DNA from 3 places in the Enterococcus sp. AMC2644 genome. Region 1 is predicted to be linked to each of the others. Evidence: predicted binding sites of a transcription regulator. Region 1 holds the regulator's gene; each other region holds the start of a gene.
What was found. The regulator NrdR, encoded in region 1, represses ribonucleotide reductase genes. The targets are predictions, from matches to a motif close to ACACNATATATNGTGT.
Positions count from the first base shown of each region.

Region 2: a site for NrdR is predicted at 2,134-2,149, ahead of nrdH (glutaredoxin-like protein NrdH). Genes of this name have one in related genera too.
Region 3: a site for NrdR is predicted at 1,443-1,458, ahead of nrdD (anaerobic ribonucleoside-triphosphate reductase). Genes of this name have one in related genera too.

Region 1 covers NZ_CM177095.1:182,425-185,718, reverse strand. Annotated here, with positions in the region: gene mutM (DNA-formamidopyrimidine glycosylase) at 1-810, shown strand, start outside; gene coaE (dephospho-CoA kinase) at 816-1,409, shown strand; gene nrdR (transcriptional regulator NrdR) at 1,553-2,023, shown strand; gene AC4BC5_RS00950 (replication initiation and membrane attachment family protein) at 2,042-3,294, shown strand, end outside.
Region 2 covers NZ_CM177095.1:702,886-706,179, reverse strand. Annotated here, with positions in the region: gene nrdE (class 1b ribonucleoside-diphosphate reductase subunit alpha) at 1-1,716, opposite strand, end outside; gene nrdH (glutaredoxin-like protein NrdH) at 1,827-2,051, opposite strand; gene AC4BC5_RS03445 (5-methyltetrahydropteroyltriglutamate--homocysteine S-methyltransferase) at 2,360-3,294, opposite strand, start outside.
Region 3 covers NZ_CM177095.1:2,176,270-2,179,563, reverse strand. Annotated here, with positions in the region: gene AC4BC5_RS10530 (FtsX-like permease family protein) at 1-514, opposite strand, end outside; gene AC4BC5_RS10525 (ABC transporter ATP-binding protein) at 504-1,271, opposite strand; gene nrdD (anaerobic ribonucleoside-triphosphate reductase) at 1,516-3,294, shown strand, end outside.

The DNA.
Region 1 (3,294 bases):
ACAGTTCGTAAAGGACTTGTACATTTAATTAAAGGAAAAACGATTGCATCCGTCGACGTTCGCTGGCCAAGAATCATTGAGTCGCCAGAAGTAGAAATTTTCCAAGAAAGTTTGATTAATCAAACGATTGAAGATATTCATCGCCGAGGGAAGTTTTTGATTTTCAAATTAACAAACTATGATATGATTTCACACTTACGTATGGAAGGCAAATATGAATTTGATCCTGAAATGCAAGATACGATTGACAAACATACGCATGTTATTTTTAATTTTACTGACCATTCTCGTCTTTTCTATAACGATGTACGTAAATTTGGCAGAATGGTCTTGGTTCCTAAGGATGCGAGCAGTTTGTACAAAGGTATTAAACAATTAGGTCCAGAGCCCAGGCCAGACGTCTTTTATTTGGAAACATTTCAAGAAAAACTAAAACGATCAACTAAAGCAATTAAACCGCTATTACTGGATCAAAAATTAGTAACGGGTTTAGGAAATATTTATGTAGATGAAGCGTTATGGGAAGCTCAAATACACCCTGAAACGTCTGCAAATAGGTTGAATGAAGGTGAAACCATTCGTTTACATCAAGCGATTATCGATGTTTTGGCTAGAGCTGTAGAAGCAGGAGGGACAACCATTCGTTCTTATACCAATGCTTTAGGTGAAGCAGGAACATTTCAAGTAGCTCTCAATGCTTATGGTCAAACGGATTTACCTTGTTTACGTTGCCAAACACCGATTGTTAAAATAAAAGTTGCGCAACGTGGTACACATTACTGTCCAACTTGTCAAAAACGGAAAGGATGAGGTTGATGTCGATGGTTTTAGGTCTCACGGGTGGTATCGCCACAGGAAAAAGTACGGTTGTTCGCATTTTTCGTGAGTATGGATTTCCAATTGTTGACGGCGATGTCATTGCTCGAGAAATTGTTGAACCACAACAAGCAGGCTTACAAGCAATTGTTTCTGTTTTCGGGAAGGGTGTTTTGTTGGAAAATGGGCAGTTAAATCGTAAAAAGCTTGGTGATATTGTTTTTGCTGATGAACAAAAACGTAAACAATTAGATGCAGTATTAGATCCTATTTTAAGAGAAACCATTAGTCAACGAATAGCTGATAATCAAGATGCAGCTTTAGTAATTGCTGATATTCCGTTACTGTTTGAAGCTCACTATGAAGATGAGATGGATCAGATTGCTGTTGTTTATGTTCCAGAAACAGTTCAATTGGAACGTTTAATGAAGCGAGATGATTTAACAAAAGACCAAGCGCTGCAACGGATTGCTAGTCAATTATCGATTGAAGAAAAAAGAGAACGGGCGGATATTGTATTTGATAACCAAAATTCACTTGAAGAAACAAAAAAGAATGTTAAAAGTTGGTTAAAAGTACAAAATTTTATTTAAAAAGATTAAAAACTCTAGAGTTTTCTAGAGTTTTTTCTCGTCTATTCTGTCAGAAGAACTGGTAAACGTGTTATAATATAGAAAGAAATTTAATTTATTCATTAAGTAAATTTAAAATAAATAGAGATAAATGAGGTGGAAAAATGCACTGTCCAAAATGTCATCATAATAATTCTCGTGTTATTGATAGCCGTCAAGCCGATGACGGTCGTGCGATTCGCCGTAGACGAGAATGTGAGAACTGCGGCTTTCGTTTTACAACGTTTGAGCGATTAGAAGAAACACCTCTGTTAGTCATTAAAAAAAATGGCGCACGCGAAGAGTTTAATCGTGAAAAAGTATTACGTGGTTTAATTCGTTCAGCTGAGAAACGTCCAGTAGCGATGGAACAAATGGAACAAATTGTCGATCATGTGGAAGCACGTATCCGTGAACGAGGCGAAAATGAAATACCATCAACCTTAATTGGTGAGTATGTGATGGAAGAATTAGTTGATTTAGACGAGATTGCTTACATCCGTTTTGCAAGTGTTTATCGTCAATTCAAAGACATGTCAGTATTTTTAAAGGAATTACAAGACATTGTTGACAAAGCTAAAGAAGCAAATGAGTAATTTAAAGGAGGGGCTTTTGTGAAGACCGCTTGGGATGAAGTCCAACCAAATCATATTTATCAAGTGTTCAAGAGCCTGCCTTTAACTAAAGAAGGCAACGACGGGTTATTGTACCTCTACCAACCAATTATTGGTGCGCAAGCTTTAGCGCTGTATTATGCGTTATTAGGTGACGCAGAAGATTCATTTGAAAATGATTTTGCGCATATTGATATGTTAAATGCGTTGAATATTGGACTACCGGATTTTTTTAATGCGCGCAAACAATTAGAAGGTATGGGGTTACTTTCTGTTTTTATGAAAGAAGATTTAGAATTTGGACGGATATTTTTATATTGTTTGGAAGAACCGTTACATCCACAAGTCTTTTTTAAAGATGAGACATACAGTTTCTTACTATGGAGCGCAATTGGAGAACGAAAATTTAATCAAATGGTTGAACGGTTTAAACCTAAAAAGCTCGATGTTTCTGCTTATCAAGAAATTACGAGTCACTTTAAAGAAGTATATGGTTCGATTAATGAAGAATCGTTTATGCGAAAATCATCAAAACTAGAGCAAATAGCGCAAGTATATGATGTGAATAAAAGCAGTGGAATTCAATTAGATGCTTCTCAAATTGATTGGAACTTTTTAATGAATCTAGCTGAGAAAAAATATATTTCGCGTACAAATTTTACAACCTCTTTTAATCATCAATTGTTGCTCTATCAAAATCTATATGGATTCGATGAGATGGAATTAGTTGATTTGATGACTGAAGCTGTGTCTTTTATTGATGGTAAGGTAGATGAAAAAGAGCTTGCTAAAGTTGTCACACGTCATACGAAACAAATACCACAAAAAAAGACCAGTATTTATGTTTCGGAAGATACTGAGACCAGACGCTTCAATACGTTGCGACAATCAGGATTTTCTGAACAAGATATTGGCTTAATTCAGATGAGTGAAGCAACAGCTCCAGCTGATTTTTTACAAGCGATTAAACAAGAAAAGCATAGTTTTGTAGCTGATTCCGAAAGTTGGTTATTGAAATCTTTGGTTGAAAAAAGCCCATTAGCTAACAGCGTCATTAATGTTTTAATGCACTATGTTCTAGTGGTTCAAAAAAATAGTTCATTACAAGCTAACTTTGTTAATAGTATTGCAACGAATTGGTCTGAGATAGGGATTAAAAGTCCTGAAGAGGCAATTAAACATGTCCGTAAGCTGGTGAAAGATTCAAAAGAAGCTAAAGAAAAACGCGACACCCAACGAACCAATTATCGCAA
Region 2 (3,294 bases), 520 kb from region 1:
ATGATATAAGCCATCTTTTTTAACTGCATCAGCTAATGCTTGCCAATCCGCACCTGTCGGGATTTTAATTCCTTCAAATAGCGCAGCAATTTTTTCTGATTTTGGTTGATAATCAGCTTGAATGTAGCTTTCAAAATAATGACCATTTGCATAGTCTGATTTTTCAAAGTTATGGAAAACTTCACCACGTTCTTTAGCAATTGCGTTACTTTCCATTAATGTCCAGTAATTTAACAACATGAAGTAAATATCTGTAAATTCAATAGATTCTGGAGAACCATATTCCATTTGATTTTTAGCAAAATATGTGTGTAATCCCATTGCACCTAAACCGATTGTATGATTCAAATGATTCCCGTTTTGAATAGAAGGAACAACATCAATGTCAGAAGCATCCGTTACGTATGTTAATGCACGCGTCATTGTCCGAACTGATTTACCAAAGTCTGGACTCTCCATTAAGTTTACAATGTTTGTTGAACCTAAGTTACAGCTGATATCTGTTCCTAATACTTCATATTCTTGTCTGCCATTTAAGACAGAAGGTTCTTGGACTTGTAAAATCTCAGAACATAAATTACTCATGATAATTTTACCATATACAGGATTTGCACGATTTGCAGTATCTACATTGATGATATATGGGTAACCAGATTCTTGTTGTAATTTAGAAATTTCATTTTCTAAATCACGTGCACGAATTTTTGTTTTACGGATACGTGGGTTAGCGACTAAATTATCATATTCTTCTGTAATATCAACGTAAGAGAAGGGAACACCATATTCTTTTTCAACACTATATGGACTGAATAAGTACATCTCTTCATTTTTACGTGTTAGTTCATAAAATTTATCTGGAACAAGCACGCCTAATGATAATGTTTTTACACGGATTTTTTCATCAGCATTTTCTTTTTTTGCAGATAAAAAGCTGATAATATCTGGATGAAAAACGTTCAAATAAACAACACCAGCACCTTGGCGTTGACCCAATTGATTGGAATAACTAAAACTATCTTCAAATAATTTCATAACAGGCATAACACCACTTGCTGCACCTTCATAACCTTTAATAGGAGCACTTGCTTCACGTAAGTTAGACAAAGTAATACCTACACCACCACCGATACGAGATAATTGCAACGCAGAATTAATTCCACGACCAATAGAGTTCATATCGTCTGTTAATTGGATTAAGAAACAAGAAACAAGTTCACCACGGCGTTTTCTTCCAGCATTTAAGAAAGAAGGGGTAGCAGGTTGATAACGTTGATGAATCATTTCATCTGCTAAAGATAAAGCTAATTCTTCATTGCCATCTGCAAAATATAAAGCATTAAATGCTACACGATCTTCATAACTTTCAAGGTATTCAGTACCATCATTAGTTTTTAAAGCATATTGTGAGTAGAATTTATAGGCAGCCATAAACGATTTGAAATGAAATTCTTGATCATCTAAAAAGGCGTATAATTTTTCAATGAAATCAGGCGTATACTTATTGATAAACGCTTCTTCCAAATAATCATTAGCAATTAGATAATCAATTTTATCTGTGACTGAAGCGAATTTTTTAGTATTTGGTTCGACATTTTCTTTAAAGAAAGCTACGAGAGCTTCTTGATCTTTGTGTAATGGAATCTGTCCATTCACTGGACGATTGATTTCATTGTTTAACTTGAAGTAAGTGACGTCTTTTAACGTTTTTAAACTCATTCGTACACACAACCTTATCTCTATATTTTAATACTTCATAAAAAAATGGACTTGCTAGTCACAGGTGACGGACAAATCCAAGGTAAATCTGATTTTCTTTGGAACGAAAATTAGCTTGCTAATTGGCGTAGTTGATCTGGGCGGAAGCCGACAACGGTTGTTGCATCAGATGTAATAACAGGAACACTTTGGAAACCTTGCTCTTTTAACCAATCAATAGCATTGGGTTCATTGTCGATATTGATTTCTTCAAAGCTAATATTGTTATCTGCCAAAAAGCGTTTAGCCATTTTACATTGCATGCAGTTGTTTTTTGAAAATAATTTGATGTTCATATATAGTTCCTCCTTATGTATCACAGGTCATTTGTCTTATATGAATAGTATAATGAACTGTCGGAGAAAGTCAAATGAAAAAATACTATATATAGTGTTTGTGAATAAGGGAAACACTATTTGTTGTGGTTTTTTAAAAGTCTTTTCATAATCGAGTGCGATGAATAGTGGGGTTTAAAGCGAAACACACTTTATATATTGTAGCTGAAAAACGTCAAAAAGTAAAAAGAAATTCTGTAAAGTTTTTAAATTCACAAGTGAAATGAAAAAAGAAAGATTGATTATTTTCAATCTTTCTTTGATTTTAATTATGCCCAAATATCTGCAGCAATTTTTTGCAATAAATCAATTTTTGCCCACTGTTCCTCTTCAGATAATTTATTGCCTTCTTCTGTGGATGCGAATCCACATTGAGGACTAATTGCTAGATTTTCTAAGGGAACAAAATGAGTAGCTTCTTGAATTCGAGCTTTAATTTCTTCAGGATCTTCAAGTTCAGGAAATTTAGAGGTGACTAATCCCAAAACAACTTTACTATTTGGATTTTTCCAATAGCGTAATGGTTCAAAATCTCCAGCACGGTCAGAATCATATTCTAAAAAGAAGCCGTCATAATTTGTTGCAAATAATTCTTTAGCAATTGGTTCATAGCCACCCGAAAATAACCAAGAAGAGGCATGATTCCCACGACAAATATGTGTTGTAATGAAAAAATCATCGGGTTTGTTTTCTAGTGCATGATTAATGATAGTTGTACAAATTTTTGCAATTTCAGAAGGATCAATTTCTTTTTCAAGTAAAGCTTCACGTTTTGCTGCATCAGCTAGAAATGCCCAATTAGTATCGTCAAATTGTAGGTAACGACAGCCTTCATTATAAAAGGCTTGAATAGCTTGTTGATAAGTTTGACCTAAGTCGTAATAGAAGTCTTCTAAATTAGAGTAAATTTCTTTAATTTTTGATGAGCCGTCATTAGCAAGTAATTCTTGACGCAAAATCATTGTTGGGCTTGGAATCGTTGCTTTGGCAATTGTACCATCCTTTGTATCACCAACTGTATTTTTTAGAAAAATAAAATCCTCTAGAAACGGATGCTTTGTATTGAAGGAAATTTTATTAACAACACGAATATTATAAGCTGGCGCATTTTTTCCTTTAAACTGCTGATTATAACCATTTTCTGGAACATAACCTTCTATGCCATTTAAATGTTCTAAAAAATCAATGTGCCAAAAACCACGAC
Region 3 (3,294 bases), 1.1 Mb from region 1:
TATTCTGTAAAGAAATTAAACCAATAGCAACGAGAAACATTATTACCGTTGTTAAAACTGATGCCCAAGAAATAAAAAAGCGACTTTCAATATTTAAATCCATCGCTTTAATTAAAATCATAGCGAAAAATTTTGAAAAGATAATCCCCATAATCATTCCTATAACTAAAGAAAAAACATTTAAAACGATAACTTCCATTAAAAATTGAAAGATAATCCGTGATTTTCTTAACCCAAACAATTGATACAAACCTATCTCTTTTTGTCGTTGCTGGATAAAAAACTGATTTGCACCTAACATAAAAAATAAAACAACCATGGCAACAAACACATTTCCCAGTGTCAAGACTCCTTCAATTTGAATATCTTGGCGAGCACGTAAGGTTAAAGGCTGGTCGTATGTCATTGCACTAAACGAATAAAAAATCATTACGGCAGTCGTCATAGATAAAAAATAAACAATGTAGTTCCGTGTTTGACGTAAAAAACTACGCCAAATAATTTTAAAGAGCATTCCGCCGACCACCTCCCCCAATTGTCGCCTGCATATCAATTACTTTTTCAAAAAACTCTTTACGCGTCCCACGACGAACGACTTCTGCAAAAAATACCCCGTCCTTAATAAATAAAATGCGATTGCAATAACTAGCTGTAAATGGATCATGCGTCACCATGAGTATGGTGGTATCATTGTGTAAATTGACTTCACTTAAATAACGAAGCAATTCTGTTGCTGATTTAGAATCTAATGATCCTGTTGGCTCATCTGCAAAAATAACAGATGGTTGTGCAACAATCGCTCTTGCAGCGGCTACTCGTTGTTTTTGACCAATTGATAGCTCATCCGGATAACGATTTAACAAATACGAAATACCTAATAAATTAGCAACATCTTGTACGCGTTTTTCCATTTCTTTGATAGGTAATTTATCAATTGCTAAAGGCAATAAAATATTGTCTTTACTTGTGAGTGTGTCCAATAAATTAAAGTCTTGAAAAATAAAGCCTATTTTTTGTCGACGAAAATCACTTAGTTCATTTTCTTTCATTCGAGTTATATCTTTGCCGTCAATATATACCGATCCCATCGTTGGTAGACTAATCGAAGATAAAATATTCATCAAAGTTGTTTTGCCAGCTCCACTTGGACCCATAATACCAACAAATTCTCCTTGATCAACACTGAAAGATAAATTATCTAACACCTTCGTTTGATTAAAACGAGTGCCATAAGTTTTTGTTAAATGTTTGACATCAATTATTTTTTTCACGATCCTCGCCTCTTTTCTTTCTTGTATCTTAGCATATTTTCAATTAATTCTCTAAAATCTACAAAGAAAATTTTATACATTTTGTGTAAAACAAAACAATGAAAAAGCTTGTTATCATCACCCTTATCGCCTTTTGAACAATACTACATATAGCGTATAAAACAAACTGAAACACTATATGTAGTTGAAATTCTACTTTTTTTATTTTATGATAGAGAAGAACCAAACAAAGGAGTGAACCAGCATGATGGCAACTAAATTAAAAGATGAACAATCTTTCTCATCAACGCACAAAATTAAGATAACAGTCATAAAGCGTGATGGCAGAACAGTTCCTTTTGATGACCAAAAGATTTACAATGCCTTGATTAAAGCGAAACAACAAGTACAAGGAAAACTATCACCCATGGATCATCAACAATTACATTATCTTGTAACTAAAATTAACCATGAAATCGATGCACGTTTTCAAAAAACTGTTAAAATTTATGAGATTCAAAATATCGTTGAACATATACTTTTACAACAACATGACTATGCTCTTGCTGAAGAATATATCCATTATCGCACCCAACGTGATTTCGAACGGAGCCAGGCAACAGATATTAACTTTACTATTGAAAAATTAATGAACAAGGAACAGAGTATCGTCAATGAAAATGCCAATAAAGACAGTAATGTTTTTAACACTCAACGTGATTTAACTGCCGGAATCGTGGGAAAATCAATCGGATTAAAAATGTTACCGCCTCATGTAGCCAATGCACATCAAAAAGGGGATATTCATTATCATGACTTAGATTATCACCCCTATTCACCAATGACTAATTGCTGCTTGATTGACTTTAAAAAAATGTTAAATGAAGGTTTCAAAATGGGCAATGCTGAAGTGGAAGCTCCTAAATCGATTCAAACAGCGACAGCCCAAATCTCACAAATTATTGCTAACGTTGCCTCAAGTCAATATGGTGGTTGTTCTGCTGATCGAGTTGATGAGCTTTTAGCTCCTTTTGCTAAGAAAAACTATGAAAAACATTTAGCAGATGCACAAGAATGGATTGAAGGGGAGGAGCGCCAAACAGCTTTTGCTCGTAAAAAGACTAAAAAAGATATTTTTGATGCCATGCAAAGTTTAGAATATGAAATCAATACACTATTTACATCAAATGGACAAACGCCTTTTACTTCTCTTGGTTTTGGATTAGGGGAAAATTGGTTTGAACGAGAAATTCAACGAGCCATTTTACAAAATCGCATAAATGGTTTAGGTAGCGAGCATCGAACAGCTATTTTCCCTAAGTTAATTTTCTCCATCAAAAAAGGCGTGAATCTTCAACCACAAGATCCTAATTACGATATCAAGCAATTGGCGTTAGAATGTGCAACTAAACGGATGTACCCTGATATTTTAAATTACGATAAAATCGTGGAATTAACGGGGAGTTTTAAAGTGCCTATGGGCTGTCGTTCTTTCCTACAAGGATGGAAAGATGCGAATGGACAAGAAGTTAATGTTGGACGTATGAACCTAGGAGTTGTCACCTTGAATTTACCAAGAATTGCCATCGAGGCACAACACAGTCAAGAAAGGTTCTGGCAAATTCTGGAAGAACGTCTACAAATTGTAAAAGATGCTCTTGTATACCGAATTGAACGTTGCAAAGAAGCTACACCAACGAATGCACCTATATTATACATGCATGGTGCTTTTGGAAAAAAACTAGCACCCAACGATTCAGTCGATGAATTGTTTAATCACCGTCGGGCGACCGTTTCTCTAGGATATATCGGATTATACGAAGTTGCTGCAGCATTTTATAATGGCGACTGGGAATCTAATCAACAAGCCAAAGAATTCACTTTAGCAATTTTACGTACTCTAAAAAACCATGCAGATGACTGGGGAGAAAAATATGGTTATCATTTTAGTGTTTATTCTACACCAAGTGAAAGTTTGACCGATCGTTTCTGTCATCTAGATACTGAAAAATTTGGCGTAATTGAAAATATTACTGACAAAGAA